Regions from separate parts of the Rahnella perminowiae genome, predicted to be linked through region 2. Evidence: predicted binding sites of a transcription regulator. Region 2 holds the regulator's gene; the other holds the start of a gene.
The links. The regulator PurR, encoded in region 2, represses purine synthesis genes. The targets are predictions, from matches to a motif close to CANGCAAACGTTTGCNTG.

Region 1 (10,399 bases), on a different contig from region 2:
GCTGATGGTACCGACTTGGGTGTTCCAGGAAGTGCAACTAAAGACCAGAATGGTGACGGTTGGGGTTCTTCGGTAGCTTATGCTATCGGCAACTCTGGCGTTAGCGTAAGTGGTGCTTACTTCTCATCTAACCGTACTAACTCTCAGAAACTTGATGGTAACGGTGACAAAGCTTCCGCATATGCATTGGGCGCGAAATATGACGCTAACAACCTGTACCTGGCAGCATTCTACGGTGAATCCGAGAACACCACCATCTATGGCGGAGACTTCAACCAAGTTGCTAACAAAACTCAAAACTTTGAAGTTGTAGCGCAATACCAGTTTGATTTCGGCCTGCGTCCTTCCATTGCTTACCTGCAGTCCAAAGGTAAAGATCTTAATGCGTTGGGTACTGGCTTTGCAGGCGGTGATGCTGACTTGGTTAAATACGTAGAAGTTGGTACTTACTACTACTTCAACAAAAACATGTCTACCTATGTTGACTACAAAATCAACCTGTTGGACGACAACAGCTATACCCGTACCGCTGGTGTTTCTACCGATGATGTTGTGGGTGTTGGTCTGCAATACCAGTTCTAATATCGCTTAACGATGCGCTTACGGGCGTAGCAAAGTGGATATCAAGGCAGAGCTTCGGCTCTGCCTTTTGCATTTGTGTATGTTTGAAAATATCGTTTTTCCACCCTCGCCCATAAATTATTTTAATCTCCCACGCCTTCTCACAACTCTGCTTTCTTTTTGCCGCAAACGGTTGGCAAACGGGGGCGCTGGCGTTACCCTGAAGCCCTCTTTCGTCATATCAGGCTATGGAATTTTCCGACATGTTTGAAAAAATCACTGCAGCACCTGCTGATCCTATTCTGGGTCTTACCGATCTTTTCCGCGCTGACGATCGCTCAGATAAAATAAATCTGGGGATTGGTGTTTATAAAGACGAAACAGGTAAAACGCCGGTTCTGGCCAGCGTGAAGAAAGCCGAACAATTTCTGTTGGAAAATGAATCTACTAAAACCTATCTGAGTATTGACGGGTTGCCTGATTTTGCACATTGCACACAGGAACTGCTGTTTGGCCAGGACAGCGCGATTATTGCTGATAAACGGGCACGTACCGCGCAGACTCCGGGCGGCACTGGCGCTCTGCGTATCGCAGCAGATTTCATCGCTACGCAAACCAGCGCCAGGCGCGTGTGGGTAAGCAATCCAAGCTGGCCGAACCATAAAGGCGTGTTCTCTGCTTCAGGTCTGGAAGTCATGGAATACCACTACTATGATGCCGTCAATCACAGCCTTGATTTCGATGGCATGCTGAAAAGTCTGAGCGAAGCTAAAGCAGGCGACGTGGTACTGTTCCACGGTTGCTGCCACAACCCAACCGGTATCGATCCTACTCAGGAACAATGGGCACAACTGGCAGAATTGTCTGTGAGCAACGGCTGGTTACCGTTGTTCGATTTCGCTTATCAGGGCTTTGCAAAAGGTCTGGAAGAGGATGCGGCCGGTCTGCGTCTGTTCGTGGAAACACACAAGGAATTACTGGTCGCCAGCTCTTATTCGAAAAACTTCGGGTTATACAATGAACGCGTGGGCGCTTGTACATTAGTTGCGGCCGATGAAGAAACCGCCGATCGCGCCTTCAGTCAAATGAAATCGGTTATCCGTGCTAACTACTCCAACCCACCGTCACACGGTGCTGCGGTGGTAGCCACGATTTTGGGTAACGAAGCTTTGCGCACACTGTGGGAGCAGGAGCTGAGCGATATGCGTCTGCGTATTCATCGTATGCGTCAGCTGTTCGTCAGTACCTTGCAGGAAAAAGGCGCTCAGCAAGATTTCAGCTTTATTATCAATCAGAACGGGATGTTCTCTTTCAGCGGCCTGACCAAAGAGCAGGTATTGCGGTTACGCGATGAGTTCGGCGTGTATGCAGTCAACTCTGGCCGTATTAACGTTGCTGGCATTACACTCGAAAACATGGCACCGCTGTGTGAAGCCATCGTCGCGGTACTCTAAAAGATAAGTGGTGTTGCTCAATTAAAAAAGCCCGTCAGGTGGACTGACGGGCTTTTTGTTTTTGCTGATAAACAGCAAACGTCATCACCAGACCGGCATTTCATCCTGCAGGAACGGATTGGTTCTACGCTCATAACCAAAATCCGACATCGGGCCATGGCCGGGAATAAATACCATGTCATCGCCGAGCGGCAATAATTTCGTTTTGATGGAATGAATAAGCGCCTGATGGTCACCACGCGGGAAATCACTGCGGCCTACGCCACCTTTAAATATCACATCACCGGAAACGGCAATTCGCGCTTTATCATTGATGAAGACAATATGCCCCGGCGTATGGCCCGGGCAATGCAGCACGGATAAGATTTCCTCGCCGACATTCACTGAATCCCCTTCTTCCAGCCAGGTATCTGGCGTCAACGGATCACAATGGTCGAGGCCAAACATCTGGCTTTGGGTGGGCAGCGCATCCAGCAGGAATTGATCTTCTTTCTGAGGACCGATAACCGGTACCTGATAGTGAGCAGCCAGCTCTGCCGCTGCTCCTACGTGATCAAGATGACCGTGAGTCAGCAAAATTTGCGTAACCAATACACCTTTGGCAGAAACTTCCTGGATGATCCTTGCGGCTTCACCGCCCGGATCGACAATAGCAGCCTGATTGGTTTTAACACACCAAATCAGTGAACAGTTTTGGCTGAACGCCGTGACGGTAATTAAATGGATTTTCATAGAGCTCCACAAAATGGCCTGCACATTCCGGCAGGCCATTAATAACACACATCACCAGGTCCGCGCGGGACCGGTATCGATGTGCACAAAGTTACTTCGTGGATAATATCCTACACCACCCATCCGCATTTTTAATGCGGCTTTGCGGATATTGCTCAGTTCGATGCCCTGGATGTGGAAATCCATTGCCTGCCCGAGGGTGTGATAACTGTGCTTCGCTACCCCGCTTCCTGGCTCACGCATGCTGTTGTTTGTCGCCAGTGAGCGGTAACCCGAAATCAGCTGGACCGGTTTATTGGTTCCGCCGAGCATCACCTGCAAACGATAGAGATGATCGAACAACGCGGGATCGATCGATTTTACCTTTTCCGCACGATAGTCTCTGAACAGATGATTCAACCGGGCCAACTCATCCTTGTTGTAACGCTTTCCATCAAAAAACTCGGTTTTGAGGGTTTCGCCGGTATTTATATTGTTAACCACTAAAATACGCGGACGAGGTGTGGAAAGAGTGGCGAATGCACGACCTGGAAGTAATGCAATCCCCATAGCGGCACTGCCTAATGCCAGCCATTTACGGCGATGTGTGTCGATTTCATTCATGAACAGTTTACTATCCGGTAAGAGAGTCAAAAAAAGCTCTGATCTGAGCCGTTTTGAACCTTAACTGCCAATTTTCTGCGAGTCAAGGGGACCCATATAAGCAAAACGAGCGTGCCAGTGGCTCACGCTCGTCCGATGGCCAAATACTCTGACCCTTATCAGATTAGATTTACTGCATTTATTGAAGCAAAATTTCTGCCTGAGGCAGGATTTGTGCGCCGGATCTCACCGTTGAATCATAATTGTAAATATCTGTTCTGAACTGAGGCTTACCGTCATCTGCGACCCACGCCGTCAGATAAAACAGTTTTACCGGTATGTGATGGCGTATCGCTACATACGTGGTATTACCACCCTGCAATGTTGAAGAGATCCGCGTGTCATTCCAGCCCGCATCCTGCAATAACATATTGGCTAATTCAGACGCCTTATTCACCCTCACACAACCTGAACTCAGCGCACGAATATCTTTGCTGAACAGATTATGATTTGGCGTGTCATGCAGATAAATAGCATCAGAACTCGGCATATTAAATTTATACCGACCGAGGGAATTGCTCACGCCTGGTGCCTGACGGATGCGATATGGGAAATGGTTAGGCGATACCATTGCCCAGTCAATCATTGCAGGATCAATCACTTCCGCATCATTACTCCAGCCGGACAGCACCTGATAGCCATGTTGCTGGAAGTAACCGGGATTATTCATGGCTTTAGGCACGATATCTTCACGTATTAACGTAGTAGGCACATTCCATGGCGGATTGACTACCACATTATTCAGCGCACTGCTCATTAATGGCGTTTTACGACTTGGACGCCCGACAATCACCCGTGACGACAACACTTCATTACCATTGAGATAATAGGTGAGCTGATAGTTTGGAATATTCACCATGATGCCGGTGTTCACATTGCCAGGGAGAATGCGCAGGCGCTGAATATTCAGCGCCAGTAAGGTCGCACGCAATTGCGGAGAGGCGTTCAGCCACTGACGGGTACGTCCGCCAATAATACCGTCAGCTTCCAGTCCCTGCCATTTTTGAAAACGTTTAACGGCCTCCACTAAATCCGGCGTGTACTGATTGTGAGCAACAGCAACCGGCGGGTGAGTTGCTGGCGCTTCTGTCGACTGAACCGTTGGCAGAACATCTTGTACTGATGTTGCAGAAGGGCTGACGGCTGGCGTCGATTGCTGGGCCTTATCGGCGGTTTCATCAACAGACAGATCGTCATTTGCCGCGCTTCCCGGCGTGTCCGGAGCGATGGTTTCATCTGTCGGTTTAGGCACCCTGTTCTCTTCAGGCGATGCGACCATCATACCGGTGCGGGTCAGGATCTCCCGCAAAGCCGGGACATCGTCACTGATCTGATCCGGCCGCAAACTGGCTGATCCTGTCATGACCGGCCAGGGACGATTATCCGCCAGCATGGTCTTCAACGCATCATGCATCTTGGTGTAATAAGGATGCTGTGGCGCGAGAGTCGACAAATAGTGTGACGTATTGCCCTGACGCACAGCCAGCTGCCATTGATTAATCACCGTCAGTGATGGCGTCGTCATTTTGTAAGGCGTGGAACTGTATAACCACTTATCCCCGTTGGCTTCCACGCTGCTCGTAAACTGTAAATAACCCAGCATCGCATCTGATAACACGACGTCACGGGCCATGCCGGTGACTTGCGGATCCGTCAGCCATTTCACCCATTGCGTGAACTGAGGCTGGATACCAGATATGGCCAGTTCGGCCAACTGCTGCTGGAATATCTGAACGGTTTGGCGATCGTTCCACATGGGCTGCATATGATTTGCAGCATAAAGCGAAGACAGAGAAGACAGATACAACGGCCGGATGCCTCTGGGCAATAATTCTGCCTGCAACTGACTCATGCTCTGCACACTTGACAGTGTCGTTTTTCCTAATGGCAGTGTGGGCACGGTAGCCCATGCAGCCAACCACGGTGACAGACCGCCCGCCAGCAAGCAGCTGGCGACTAAAAACCTGAGAGACCTTTGATTCATTAACATCTTCCCTTGCCTCCCGATAAGGTGCCCAATTTCATCCCCAAAACTGAGCCTGCAGCTCTTGGATTAAGTATATAAAGAGAATTCTTTTTTTGCGTAGGAACTCAATGAAATAGAGCCCGCATGTCACGTAAAGACTCTAAGTCAGCTGTCAGTTTAAATAAAGCCTTCCGTTACGTGTTTATGAGTTGTTTTTAAGCATTCGCCTATAAATTACACAACACTTTAGCTTTGCCTTGCGCGGTATTTAGAGCATCACTGTTTTTTAAACAAATATAAGTGAAATGGGGGTAATTCTAATAAAAAGCCCCGGCGATCATAGGCCGGGGCTTTTAAAATCAATCAGCTGTTTTATCTGAAAATAATCAGGAAACGTCAGCTTCCGTATTGACCAGAGCAGGCTGTTCAGCGGCAAATCCACGCAAACCAACGACGTGTACATGCTCATTATTGCCAAAGACTTTACGCACCAGTTTATACGTCGTCCCTTTTTCCGGGCTGATGTTTTCCGGTGCTGCGATAATCAGTTGCATTTCCAGACGGTCGCAAAGCTCAAACAGTGTGGCAATAGATTTCGCATCCAGACGCGCGGCTTCATCGAGGAACAGCAGACGACAAGGCGAAATATCCTTTCCTCGCATACGGCTCGACTCATCTTCCCAGCTCTGAACAACCATTACCAGAATCGACATACCGGTACCGATCGCTTCACCTGTTGACAGCGCCCCGCTTTCTGCGCGCAGCCAGCCATCCGAACCCCGGTTTACTTCCACTTCCATTTCGAGATAGTTGCGGTAATCCAGAAGTTCTTCGCCAATAGTTTGCGGTGTGCGCTGACCCATATCAATTTGCGGGTTCAGACGCTGATAGAGTTTCGCCAGCGCCTCCGAGAAAGTCAGACGGTTGCTGCTGAACAGGTCCTGATGCTGTTCCTGCTGTTCAGAAAGCACATCCAGCAGTCCCGCATGCGCTTCACGCACGTTCACATTCAGACGGACGCTTTTCACCTGACCAAACGCCACTGCCTGCAGCCCCTGGTTAAGCTGACGAATACGATTTTGTTCGCGCTGAATGGTTTTGCGGATGATATTTGCCACGCTGCGGGAACTGATCGCCAGTTGTTGCTCACGGGCTGTCAGCTCTTCGGTCAGACGTCCCAGCTCGATTTCCATCTGTTCAATCGCTTCAACCGGATCATCGGTACGAATAATATCCTGGCGGATACGTTCGCGCAGATGCTGATAGACGGCGATATAGAACTGGATTTTGCGCTCAGGGCGTTTCGGATCTTCGGACAGACGCAGCACATCGCGCAGATGTTCGTTATCAGACACCGCCAGACGCAGTGCACCCAGGGATTTATCTGACATGGAACGCAGTTCGTCGCCATCCATATAAGCCAGCTCACGGCGGTGCAGACGGCGTTCAACACCATTGTCTTTCACCAAACGCATCACCGCACACCAGCCCGCTTTTGCGGTCACAACCTGTTCGCGGCTCTGATGATAATCACGCTCAAGTTTGCGCAGTTTCTTCTGCAGGTTATCCATTTCTGCTTCGCAGAAGGTGATTTGCTTTTCAAGCTGATTACAGCGCGCACGGTTAGTACTGAGCGCGCTGTGCAGTTCGTCACGGCGGGTTTTGGCGCGTGCTTCCGCATTGGCATCCGCCTGAACGCCGATATCCTGTAATTCCTGACTCAGTTCCTTGAGCATATCGCGTTTGGCATCGAACGAACTTTTCAGCGAGGCCAGAACCTGACTGTACTGCGTCAGTTGCGTCTGATGCTGACGCATTTGTTCACGGGCGCGTGTACGTTCTGCTTCCGCATGTTCCAGACGCTGACGCAGTTTATCATTCAGGTCGCTGTTTTCATTGAGCATACCGGCAGAGTCGGTATAACTGAAGTGAGCACGGCGCTGAACCACTTCGGTCAGGGCAAATGCCTGCTGCTTCGCCAGTCGCTGTACATGCTGCGCCTGGGCGTAATCTTCTTTCAGTTGCTCATGCTGTTCCGGGTCGCTTTGCAGCACCGATACCAGCGGTTCCAGCTTGCTCAGTGAAACACCGTGCTGCTGAATGAAACGGGCGCAATCCTGCGCCTCTTCCATCTCTTCACGAATTTCTTCGACCCGATCAATCAGCGTCTCATCGCATAGCAAACCGACACGCGGCTGCAATTTATTGAGCATGCCGATAGCATCTTTCGCCTGCTCATATTGCTGGCGCTGTTGCTGATTTTGGCCTTCATGCGCATTAATGGCGCGTTCCAGCTCACCGCGGCGTCCGCTCAGGGTACGGATTTCAGCTTCAGGATCGGCATCGAACGCCACGGCTAAATGGCTGCCGATAAAGCGGCTGAACGCCTGATGTGCGCGCTGAATTTTCTGCACATCAAACGACAATGTCGCATAACGTTCTGACAGGCTTTCGCGTTCTTTATGCAGGGTTTCCAGACGGTTCTCACGCGCCGCACGGCCAAACAACGGCACTTGCGGGAAGTGAGAATAACGCCACTGACGATCACCCGTTTTAACCAGTACCGCACCCTGCATTTCTTCCACTTCGAACACGTTGTCATCAAATGACTGCGGATCCCCTTCGATGAGATAGAGATCTTCCGGGCAATCATCCAGACCGTCAAGTTGGTCGCGGATCAGAGATAAATCAGGTACCACAATTGCGTGACGGGACGGACCATACAATGCGGAGAAGTAAGGCGCATCGTCGATGGTGACATCGTCGTAAATTTCCGACAACAATACGCCACCGAAACGTTCTGCCAGCGCGATCATGCGGGAATCTTCCGCACCACTCGGCTGGCTGAGGCGGGTAATTTGCCCTTCAATGCGACGTTTGCGGGCAGCCACTTCGTCACGCTCAACTGTCGTTTCGCGTTCCGTTTCCAGAAGTTGCTGCATGTATTCGGTCACCTGCTGGCTGCTTTCCAGCGGTTCCTTACTTTGCTCGCTTAACTGACTGAGTGCTTCCTGCGCGGCCAGCCAGACGGGGGCACGGGCGGTCAGTTCACGAATGCGCGACTGGACACGTTCAAGCTCCTGGCGCATTTCCATGCGACGTTCACCTGCCTGCGACACCACACCCTGTAATTCTTCAATCTGAACTTCCAGCTCACGCTGCATTTCGTCCAGATCTTCAGGGTGCACATCCTGCCCCGTACGTTTGCAGAATTCCTGCAGCTGACGCTCAGCATCCTGCTGCTCACGCAGGCGGCCTTCAAGTTCGGACAACCGCATGCGCAGCGGTTCGACACGCTCAGCCTGATGCTGCCGGGAAGACCAGTCACGCAGTAATTCACGTGCCGTCTGCCAGGCTTCACTGCGGCTCACTTCACCGGCGATTTTCACCACCAACTGATAAGCGGTTTCAAACTGATTATGGGCGGCAGAAGCAACACTCATCTTCTGTTCCAGCATCAACAGGATTTCAGTGGCTTCCTGTTCTTTGCCCTGGAACGTTTCCAGCCATGTTTCGCTATTCTGAATGCTCAGATCGGGGATCTGACACAAGTCGCGCGCACGTTCAATGGCCTGTAACGCCTGCTGATACTGGATCGCACGGGTCTGCTGAACATCCAGCGCCTGCTGGTAATCGGCCAGCTGGCTTTTCAGCTCATCCACTTCCTGTTCAGCGGCCTCAGCGCGTGCTTCATATTCGGCGTGCTGCTCGCTGGCTTCGGCCACCACTTCGTTCTGCTCTTCCAGACGATACGTCAGCTCTTCGAGGTCACTTTCATAACGCTCGATTTTTTCCTGCTGACGCATCGCCGTCTGAACCAGACTCAGATGATCGCTGGCGGCCTGATAATCGGTTTCCAAATCGCTTTGCGAACCACTTTGTTCGGCCAGCTCACGCGCCATTTCGACATGACGATATTGTTCGCCGGATAACTGCTTGCGGCTGCTAAACAAATCATTACGCAGCACAAGCGCACCATCGAGATGAATGCGGCGCTCATTGGCATGACGCATATAGTCTGCGGCTACGTAAGACGTTGCTTCAGAAATCAGATGCTTAAACAGATCGCGGTCAGATTGCGTCACGCGGATCGCTTCCAGCGTCATGCGGTTTTCACGCAGCGCCGCTTCCATATCCTGGAAAGCTTTACGCACACCACTGTTTTCCGGCAACAAATAGTCGCGCAGGGAACGAGTGATGGCACTGGAAATACCGCCGTAAAGTGAGGCTTCAATCAGACGATAAAATTTACTGCGGTCGGATGCTGAACGTAAACGACGCGGAATCACACCCAGATCAAACATCAGGGCATGATAATCAGTAATGGAGTTGAACTGCTTGAACTGTACGCCTTCCATTGCCTCAACGCGATCTTTCAGCTCCTGCAAAGGCAGCACGCGGGCCTGACGTTCGCCGACCGTCTCGGTCAGCATTTCTGTCGGATTCACCGCAACCGGCAAACCCTGAATGGTGAAAGGTTTGATATCGACTTTACGGTCACGGCCGGCGACCTGCTGCAGGCGAACCCCCACAACAATGCGCTGGTGACGCGAGTTCACCACATCCAGAACCGAGTAACAGACACCCGCACGTAATTTACCGTGCAGACCTTTATCACGTGAACCGGAGGTGGCGCCCGCTTCCGTTGTGTTACGGAAATGCAGTAACGTCAGATCGGGGATCAGGGCGGTGACGAAAGCCGCCATTGTGGTGGATTTACCCGCCCCGTTGCCGCCGGAAAGCGTGGTGACCAGTGAATCAAGGTCAAACGTACGGGCGAAGAACCCGTTCCAGTTAACCAGCGTCAGTGAGCGAAATTTACCGCGTTCAATCATTCCTGTTCATCCTCTGCGCTCTCATGCCCTTGCTGCCCTGCCAGCGGTTCGCCGTCCTCACTTTCGTCATTCAGTGACAGCGCGCTGTCGACAGGCATCGCTTCACCGTCGCGGATCATCCGCAACTGTGCTTCGCGCGCATCATCGCCGCTGCGGACATCCGCACCAAAACGGAATACCGCTTCGGTGATACGGAACTTGCTGCTGTC
Region 2 (10,399 bases):
CCATGAACGCCAGAACCTGCTGCGGCGTCATGTTCCATTCCATCAGTCGCCAGTAACCACAAATCAGCGTGGAGAATACCGGCCCTTGCGGAGAAATCGGGGTACGTGCTTGCATTATAAATCCCTTATGTTTTTGATTTTCGACCCACAGAATACACAACGCCTGTGGCGCTGTATTGATGCGATGCGCAAGAATAGTAAAGAAGCGGACCGCCGTCACGACAACGGTAAAAGACAGGTGAAATCAGAACAACTCTGGTTGCTCCGGTGAGGGTTCGTCCGGTTGTTTTCCTGTGCGTTGCTGGCGCAGCAGGCGTTGCTGACATAACCGCAGCACATGGCGTTTTTCTGCGTCAGTCATTTTCATCCAGCCGAAACGCTCCTCGCGGCTGCGCAGACAGCCACGGCAATATCCGCGTTCATCCGCCTGACAAATGCCACGGCATGGACTGGGGATGTCAAAAAATTCGAGTTGCTGAGCCACATGCCCTCCGCAAATAACGGTGAATATTTATTCAAGACGCTTTCCTGCTATCCCGCAAGGTGATTTGCGCCTCAATGTTTCATCCTTCAAATATCTGCAACACAGACCTGTTACCCTTCCTTTCGCCATTTTCACCTGTCGGAAAATGGCCCTACTGTTTCGCAAGCCTTCACCAAGAAAACAGATGTTTGCCCTCACCTCAGCCGGCACCCGCCGGCTCTTTTTCAATTTTTTCTGTCCGTTAAGTATGGATGCAAAGCTGAAATCAGACTGTGTTTCGCGAAAAAGCACCGTGCGCGTAGTCACAGGCAGGTCAGATGCGATAGAAAGGTGGCATTAAGAAAAGGTCGTCTGACGTGAATATAATCCCTGAACGTCTTACCGATCAGTCCATTAACTTCGGAGTTACTGAAATGACCAAGCTTTTCACCCCTATTGTTGTCGGTAAAAACACGCTACCTAACCGTGTTTTTATGGCTCCGCTTACCCGTCTGCGCAGCATCGAACCCGGTGACATCCCGACACCGCTCATGGGCGAATATTATGCACAGCGCCACAGTTCTGGCCTGATCATTACTGAAGCCACTCAGGTTTCATTCCAGGCGAAAGGGTATGCCGGTGCACCGGGCCTGCACACGCCGGAACAAGTTGCTGCATGGAAAAAAATCGTGGACGGCGTTCATCATAAAGACGGACGCATTGCGGTTCAGCTGTGGCATACCGGACGCATTTCACATAACAGCGTTCAGCCCGACAACCAGACACCCGTTGCGCCTTCCGCCGTCAATCCGAACACCCGCACCAGCTTGCGTGATGAACAGGGGCACGCCATCCGTGTCGATTGTCCGACACCGCGTGCCTTAGCGCTCAGCGAAATTCCGGGGATCGTGAACGATTTTCGTCATGCCGCCGCCTGCTCCGCTGAAGCCGGTTTCGATTACATTGAACTGCATGCCGCGCACGGCTATCTGCTGCACCAGTTCATGTCTCCGGCATCAAACCTGCGTGAAGATGAATACGGCGGCAGCATTGAAAACCGTACCCGTCTGACGCTGGAAGTCGTGGATGCCGCCATTGACGCTATCGGCGCTGATCGTGTGGGCATACGTATTTCACCTATGGGACCCTTCAACGGGCTGGATAATGGTGAAGACCAGGAACAGGCTGCGATTTATCTGCTCGATGAACTGAACAAACGCAAACTGGCGTACCTGCATATTTCCGAACCGGACTGGGCGGGCGGCAAACCTTACAGCACAGAATTCCGTGCAGTGATCCGTGCGCATTATCAGGGCGTGATTGTCGGTGCTGGTGCTTACACCGCAGAGAAAGGCGAAGAGCTGATCGAAAAAGGTTATATCGATGCCGTGGCATTTGGCCGCAGCTATATTGCAAACCCTGACCTGGTTGAGCGACTGAAATCTCACGCGCCGCTTAACGAACCCAAACCGGAAACCTTTTATGGCGGCGGTGCTCAGGGTTACACCGATTATCCGACACTGTAATAATTAAAAAAGAGTCATTGACTCCTTGCAGCAGAAGTGGCCCTCCTTCTGCTGTTTTTTTTGGGTCAGTCATTCAACAATCGGTTGCCCTTTTACAGACAAAGTGGCTGCTATCAGTTAGTCTTGACCCGTTAATTCTCATCCTGCAAATAAAGAGGAACCTATGCGTTTACTCCACACCATGCTTCGCGTTGGCGATCTGCAACGTGCTATCAGCTTCTATACCGATGTTTTAGGTATGCGTTTGCTGCGTACCAGCGAAAACACTGAATATAAATATTCTCTGGCTTTCGTCGGTTACACCGAAGAAAGTGAAGGTGCAGTGATCGAACTGACCTATAACTGGGGCGTCGACAGCTACGACATCGGCACCGCTTACGGTCATATCGCATTGGGCGTTGATAACGTTGCGCAAACATGTGATGACATCCGTAATGCGGGTGGGAAAGTGACCCGTGAAGCGGGCCCGGTCAAAGGCGGCTCCACTATTATCGCGTTTGTTGAAGATCCGGACGGTTACAAAATCGAACTGATCGAATCCAGACACGCAGGACAGGGGCTGGGTAATTAAATTTCCCCGACCACCGACTGGGGCGCAATCGCGCCCTTTTTTATTGCCTGATTTTTGCCACAACCCTGCAAGCGGCGGCAAAATTTGTCATAATGCGCGCTGAATTCGATGAAGATAAGAAACTAATGGCCGAGAATAGTGACATTAACGCCCTGAGAGGCCGTTTTCGTGGTTTTTATCCCGTGGTTATCGATGTAGAAACCGCCGGATTTAATGCCAGAACCGATGCGCTGCTGGAAATTGCAGCGATCACGCTGAAGATGGATCAGGACGGCTGGCTGCAAAGCGATGAGACCGTGCATTTCCACGTCGAGCCTTTTGAAGGTGCGATACTGGTGCCGGAAGCGCTGGCATTTAACGGTATCGATCCGACCAATCCGTTACGCGGCGCAGTCAGTGAATATGAAGCTCTGCATGAGATTTTCAAAGTCATCCGCAAAGGAATGAAAGAGCAGAACTGTAACCGTGCGATCATTGTGGCGCACAACGCGAATTTTGATCACAGTTTCCTCATGGCAGCGGCCGAACGTGCCGGGCTGAAACGTAATCCGTTCCACCCTTTTGCTACGTTTGATACTGCCGCGCTAAGCGGGCTGGTACTCGGGCAAACGGTGCTGGCAAAAGCCTGTATCAGTGCGGGTATCGATTTTGACAGCAGCCAGGCACATTCTGCGTTGTATGATACCGAGCGCACGGCCGAGTTGTTCTGCGAACTGGTAAACCGATGGAAACGCCTTGGCGGCTGGCCTCTGGTGCTTTCAGACGAACAAGCCGAAGACGAAACGGCGTCTGAAGAAAATCAGTAATGACGACTTTCCGGCGGACTGAAAACAAAAAAGAGCGACATCATGTCGCTCTTCATATTTTCCGGTCGAAAAGCCGGTGATCTTCCGTAGTATTACTCTTCAGAAGATTTGTATTTCTCAGCAGTTTCTTTGATCAACTGCTGCAGCTCGCCGCGCTGGAACATCTCAACCACGATGTCGCAGCCGCCAACCAGTTCGCCGTCCACCCACAATTGTGGGAACGTTGGCCAGTTAGCAAACTTTGGCATCTCAGCACGGATGTCCGGGTTCTGCAGGATATCCACGTAAGCAAAACGTTCGCCACAGGCAGAAAGCGCCTGAACAGCCTGAGCAGAGAAACCGCAGCTTGGCAGTTTTGGCGAACCTTTCATGTACAGCAGAATCGGGTTTTCAGAAACTTGCTTCTGAATCTTTTCAATAGTTGGAGTAGTCATTTCTTGCTTCCTCAAGCCGGTACAGGCTGTCACGATCATTGCTCTTCACGCGCAGCACAAAGAGACGGTGTACAATCACAATACCTTCTATTGTAACGACGGCAGCCATCAGATAAAAACGCCATTTTTTGTGGGGTCTTTCTCAGTGCTGACAATTTATTTAACCATTTTTAGCGGGTGCGCTCAGGCTCACATATTTAAACATTCATCGGGAATAACATTTCCGGCGTTCATCAATCCGATCTAATTTGCAGAATTCCACTGATTAACTCAAATATTAACATCATGAAAAACGGTCATTTTTTTGACTAAAAATGGCGGTTATTTCGACATAAAAAAAGCTATTAACTTTTTCTCACAATATGATCTAGAATCGAGGCAATTCGTGCTTTTTTGTCGGGTTCTTTTAGGCAATACTCTGACATCCCTGATGTTTAACCTACCACTCATGGTAACGAAGCTATGCGCTTACTGTTCACGCTTTTTGTGCTGCTCTTTACCCAGCTGTTTTTAAATATGGCACATGCGTCGCCACAGACTCGTGTCTCTGCCGATCAGCGTAAAAGTCATGTTAATCAGGCTGCGCCGGAAGAACGACGAAAGCGAAAAACGGTTGCTGCGAAAAACAGTAAAAAAACGAAAACCGCGCCCGTCACAGAACAAAAAACTCAGGATAAGAATTCGAAGAAGAAAGTGAAAAGCACCGAACTGGTTAAACGAAAGACCACGACGGAGAGAAGCGCCAAAACGCGGGCCGAAAGTAAAAAAGAAAAGACACTCAAGACCACGCGGGCCGAGAGCAAAACAGAGAGACATAGCAAAACCCGTACCCTCGCGAAAAACAGCACGGAAAAGGCCGGTAAAAAAGAAGCCTATGGCCGGCACCGTAAAGGTAAGAAATTCGAAGAAGACAGCAAACCGATTACGCTAAGTGCAACACATAAAAAACGCTATCAGCATGCTCAGCAAACGGCCATGACCAAACTGATGCACCAGGTAGGAAAACCGTATCGCTGGGGCGGAACCTCGCCGAATACCGGTTTTGATTGCAGCGGCTTAGTTTATTATGCCTACAAAGATTTGATCCGTATAAAAATGCCACGTACAGCAAATGAAATGTATCACCTGCGCGATGCCGCTCCGGTCAAACGCGGCGAACTTGAAAGCGGTGATCTGGTGTTCTTCAGAATCAATAACCGCGGCGCGGCAGACCATGTTGGGGTTTACGTTGGCAACGGCAAGTTTATTCAGTCTCCAAGAACGGGCGAAGACATTAAAATTACTTCTCTTGGCGATGATTACTGGCAAGACCACTATGTAGGCGCACGTCGGGTAATGACCCCTAAAACGATCCGATAATAAACAATTCGTTAAGTCTGAAGGTTCGCTAATCAGCCATTGAATAGCATTTAACGAAGCGTTTCTGCAGGGAAGAACATCGGCGGTAACGGTCACTGCGTAACATTGAAAAGGGCGACGCCTGTGACAGGCGTCGCCCTTTTTTATGGCGGATCACTTATTGAATCAGTTCATTATTGCAGTGAAGCTGAAAGCGATAATCATAAGCAAAGCGCATACCGTGGTGATCAACGATAATTTCAGGTTGCTGTCCATCAAACCCCCTTTCGGATCAAATTGTGGCATTTCTTAATACCACACTCATTGTGTGCCAACGCATTTTCTCATAATTAACCTTTAAAATCTTGTGTTGAATGACAATGCGTTCCTGAGAATTTTGCTTCCACTTTCCTGCATTATAAGAGAAAATTGTCGGTTAACACGTCTGTGTGCCGGTCGATTTCACCCGAGAGCATTTCGCGCCTCATTCTGAAGAATCCACCCAATGATTTCACTGCCCTTTGAGAAGCCAGCAGTTAAATCCTCGCAGGCAAACGATTAACATAATGCTAACGTGCTGAAGCACGTGAGTTCAGGAGTCATTGTTTACATGGCAACGATTAAAGATGTCGCAAAGCGCGCTGGCGTTTCCACTACAACCGTGTCGCACGTCATCAATAAAACACGTTTCGTCGCCGAAGAAACCAAAGAAGCGGTTCTCCTTGCAATCAAAGAGTTACATTACTCTCCGAGTGCTGTAGCCCGCAGTCTGAAGGTCAATAACACTAAAACCATCGGCCTGCTGGCCACCTCAAGCGAAGCGCCCTATTTTGCCGAAGTGATTGAAGCCGTGGAAAACAGCTGCTTCTCCAAAGGCTATACGCTGATTTTGTGTAACTCGCATAATAACCTGGAGAAACAACAGGCCTACCTGCAAATGCTGGCGCAAAAACGCGTCGACGGCTTGCTGGTGATGTGCGCGGAATACCCTGATGAATTGCTCAATATGCTCGAAGAGTACCGCTCGATTCCCATGGTGGTCATGGACTGGGGTGAAGCACGCAAGAACTTTACCGACAGCATTATCGATAACGCTTTCGAAGGTGGTTACATGGCCGGTCGTTATCTGATTGAACGCGGTCATCGTGATATTGGCGTGATCCCCGGGCAACTGGCGCGTAATACCGGCGGCGGCCGCTTCCAGGGTTTTGTGAAAGCACTGACTGAAGCCAATATTCCTCTTCGTGACGAATGGGTAGTTCAGGGTGATTTCGAACCAGAGTCTGGCTACCAGGCAATGCATAAGATTCTGATGCAAAAGCATCGTCCGACTGCCGTGTTTTGCGGCGGCGATGTGATGGCAATGGGTGCAATTTGTGCCGCAGACGAACTCGGCCTTCGCGTTCCTCAGGATATTTCCGTGATCGGGTACGACAATGTGCGTAACGCCCGTTACTTCTCCCCGGCGCTGACAACCGTGCATCAGCCGAAAGAACGTCTGGGTGAAATGGCCTTTACGATGTTACTGGACAGAATTGTCAGTAAGCGTGAAGAGTCCCAGACCATCGAAGTGCATCCGAAACTGGTCGAGCGCCGTTCAGTCGCCGACGGCCCGTACCGTGATTACCGTCGTTAACAAATCACAAACGCCTGCCTGTGCAGGCGTTTTTTCTAATCGCGCAGCCATTCCTGATTCATGGTGTCTGTATCGCCCATGTATTCCAACAGCCAGCTCAGTGAAGGTGAAGGATTGCTTTGATCCCACGTCAGGCAGCACGGGCTGTCAGGGAATATATTCTCCAGTGCCAGCACCTGTAATTTTCCCTGTTCAATCCACGGCATGACCTGGTGAACCGGCATCATACCCACGCACAATCCTTCAGTCAGGCATTCCAGCGCACAGGTCCAGTCCGGCACGACCAGACGCCGCTGGTTATCGAGCGTCCAGGTATCACGCTTCGGCAATGTCCGGGAAGTATCTTCCAGGCACAATGCCGGATAAGGTCGCAGTTGATCATCGTTCAGCGCACCGGATAGCTGCGCCAGCGGATGTTGCGGGCTGACGACACAATGCCAGTCCATAAATCCCATATCACGAAAACTGAAGCGCCCGCCAACCGGTATCGCGCGCGTAGCGCCGATCGCCACGTCTGCACGCCCGTCGACCAACGCATCCCAGACACCGTTAAACACTTCCGAGTGAATAATGAGTTCGGTATCCGCAAAATGGCGATAAAAATCGAGCACCAGACGCCGTGTCCGTGCGGGTTTGACAATCCGGTCGACCGCCACACGTAATTCGCCGCGCCAGCCGTTCGCCACCTGCTGACACTGCCGGCGGGTGGCTATCATTTTTTTTGTCATAACCCGTGCTTCATCGACAAAAACCTTTCCCGCTGGCGTCAGCACTACGTCACGATGTCGACGCTCAAACAACGGCACGGCCAGCCATTGTTCAAGCTGGCGGACGGTGTAACTGATGGCAGAAGGCACACGGTGTAAGTCCTGCGCAGCTGCACTAAAACTGCCGGTTCTTGCGACAGCATCAACCACTTCGAGAGCGTATTCTGACCACATAATCCAGCCTTCAATTTTTTTGATAGCAGAGTGCAAATATTAACGTTTCACAAGCCTGTTATCAAAGCGTTAAACTCCGCCCCCGGTATGAAATCTGCGTCACATCATCTGCAATAAATAAATTAACGAGACAATAATGAAACCCTCCTTTGGATTTATGCTCTATCTTGCGGGTCTGAGCATGCTGGGCTTTTTAGCCACCGATATGTATCTGCCTGCGTTCAGTGCCATGCAAACCAGTCTGATGACCAGCCCCGGGATGATCAGCGCAAGTCTGAGCATTTTTCTCGGTGGATTTGCTGTTGGTCAGTTGCTGTGGGGGCCACTGTCGGACAGAATCGGCCGTAAACCGGTATTGCTTCTTGGTCTGATACTTTTTGCGTTCGGCTGTCTGGGTGTTATCTGGGTTGAGAATGTACGCGCTCTTCTGGCTCTGCGTTTCTTACAGGCCATAGGCGTGTGTGCTGCCGCAGTCACCTGGCAGGCTATCGTTGTTGACCGTTTTTCTGCCGATGTGGCAAAAAAAACTTTTGCCAGCATTATGCCGTTAGTGGCGCTTTCTCCGGCTCTTGCACCGTTGCTGGGTGCCTGGGTGCTCAATCATTTTGACTGGGAAGCTATTTTTGCCCTGCTGACCGTCGTTGCCATCGCTTTAGTGCTGACGACGCTGACTCTGCGTGAAAACAAACCGGCAAAAGACGCAAAGGCAGATAAAACCGGCTTTACGACTTTATTGAAATCGCCTGTTTACAGCGGGAATGTCATGATTTATGCCGCCTGTTCAGCGGGTTTCTTTGCGTGGCTGACGGGCTCACCGTTTATCCTGAGCGATATGGGCTATTCACCCGGTGCCATCGGGCTGAGCTATGTTCCGCAGACTATCGCTTTCCTGCTCGGTGGTTTTGGTTGCCGTGTTCTGATCAACAGGCTGGACGGCAATAAAATTCTGCCATGGTTACTGACTGGTTACGGCATCAGTATGGTGGCCTTGTTCTGTGTGGCTATGTTCACAAATGCCGGGCTGACAAGTTTGCTGATCCCTTTCTGTCTGATGGCTTTGGTGAATGGTGCAACCTATCCAATTGTTGTCGCAAATGCATTAATGCCATTTCCTGCTAATACAGGTAAGGCGGCAGCGTTGCAGAATACCTTGCAGCTTGGGCTTTGCTTTCTTGCCAGCATGCTGGTTTCCGCATTTATTGTGCACCCGCTCATGGCGACAGTCACGATCATGCTGTCTACACTATTGTTGGTAGTTTTGGGCCGCTGGCTCTCTTTACAGCATAAAAATGTGCGAGACGATGAGCAGCCACCGGAGCAGGAAACTCAGACTCTGCATGCAAATCAACAGTGATAATACCCTAATGTAACAGTCACTTAGCGGGCATTTTCATTGATTACGATTTACTATTGAGAATGCCTGCCAGCGAGCCTATACTCAACAAAACTAAATAAAATAGCATTTTTACAAAACTTTTATTACATACTTAAGCCAGACGCGCGGACGGTGTCACACTTATTTTTTGAATACTTTTCACGGATGATTTTCCTGCCCGTCTTCCGGCGCGCAGGCGTTCTTCTTAATTTCCTCTGTTGGTGTCGAATATCGGGCGAGACGCTAGTCGTCTGTTCTCATAAAGACCTGCAAAAATAGCCTTTGCTTTTCCCGGCAGGTTAATAAGTCAGAAGAGAAAGTGATGGAGAAGCTATGAGTTCATCGTGTATAGAAGACCAAAGCATTCAGGACAATCAATGGTATCGGATCGCCAGTGAGATGCTGGCGATGGCAGATATTCAGGTAAACGGTAATCGTCCTTTCGACCTTAAAGTAAAAAACACTGACTTCTTTAAGCGTGTTTTACAGGAAGGTTCTCTGGGCCTCGGTGAAAGTTACATGGACGGTTGGTGGGAATGCGACCGTCTGGATATCTTTTTCCAGCGTGTTATCCGTGCCGGTTTGGAAAATAAACTGCCCCACCATTTCAAAGATACTTTACGTGTCGCCGCAGCACGCCTGACTAATTTGCAATCGCGCAAACGGGCGTGGATTGTCGGCAAAGAGCATTATGATCTGGGCAACGATTTATTTACGCTGATGCTCGACCCCTACATGCAATATTCCTGCGGCTACTGGAAAGAAGCCACTACGCTTGAAGAAGCGCAGGAAGCAAAACTCAAAATGATCTGCGACAAGCTGCAATTAAAACCGGGACAGCGCCTGCTGGATATCGGTTGCGGTTGGGGTGGGTTATCTGAGTACGCCGCCAAAAATTATGGCGTAAGCGTTGTAGGTGTCACGATTTCTGCTGAACAACAAAAACTGGCTCAAAAACGCTGTGAAGGGCTGGATGTCACTATCCTGCTGCAGGATTACCGTGACCTGAATGATCAGTTTGACCGTATTGTTTCTGTCGGGATGTTTGAACATGTGGGTCCGAAAAATTATCAGACCTATTTTAATGTCGCCAAACGCAATATTAAACCTGACGGTATTTTCCTGCTGCACACCATTGGTTCTAACAAAACAGACCTTAATGTCGACCCGTGGATTGATAAATACATCTTTCCCAACGGCTGTCTGCCCTCTGTTCAGCAAATTGCACATAACAGCGAGTCACTGTTTGTGATGGAAGACTGGCACAATATTGGCGCTGATTATGATCGCACACTGATGGCATGGAATG

Region 1: the regulator PurR is predicted to act here: its motif matches at 744-761, upstream of J1781_RS16740 (amino acid aminotransferase).

The regions. Positions count from the first base shown of each region.
Region 1 is NZ_JAFMOT010000182.1:21,593-31,991, reverse strand. It holds gene ompC (porin OmpC) at 1-582, shown strand, start outside; gene J1781_RS16740 (amino acid aminotransferase) at 825-2,015, shown strand; gene J1781_RS16735 (MBL fold metallo-hydrolase) at 2,100-2,747, opposite strand; gene J1781_RS16730 (peptidoglycan L,D-endopeptidase MepK) at 2,799-3,350, opposite strand; gene ldtD (L,D-transpeptidase LdtD) at 3,529-5,379, opposite strand; gene mukB (chromosome partition protein MukB) at 5,742-10,190, opposite strand; gene mukE (chromosome partition protein MukE) at 10,187-10,399, opposite strand, start outside.
Region 2 is NZ_JAFMOT010000188.1:248,472-258,870, forward strand. It holds gene J1781_RS24700 (aldo/keto reductase) at 1-115, opposite strand, end outside; gene J1781_RS24705 (DUF1289 domain-containing protein) at 245-484, opposite strand; gene nemA (alkene reductase) at 898-1,989, shown strand; gene gloA (lactoylglutathione lyase) at 2,153-2,560, shown strand; gene rnt (ribonuclease T) at 2,653-3,366, shown strand; gene J1781_RS24725 (Grx4 family monothiol glutaredoxin) at 3,459-3,800, opposite strand; gene J1781_RS26375 (hypothetical protein) at 3,781-3,909, opposite strand; gene J1781_RS24730 (C40 family peptidase) at 4,263-5,159, shown strand; gene cydH (cytochrome bd-I oxidase subunit CydH) at 5,325-5,444, opposite strand; gene purR (HTH-type transcriptional repressor PurR) at 5,749-6,774, shown strand; gene punR (DNA-binding transcriptional activator PunR) at 6,810-7,715, opposite strand; gene punC (purine nucleoside transporter PunC) at 7,852-9,069, shown strand; gene cfa (cyclopropane fatty acyl phospholipid synthase) at 9,424-10,399, shown strand, end outside.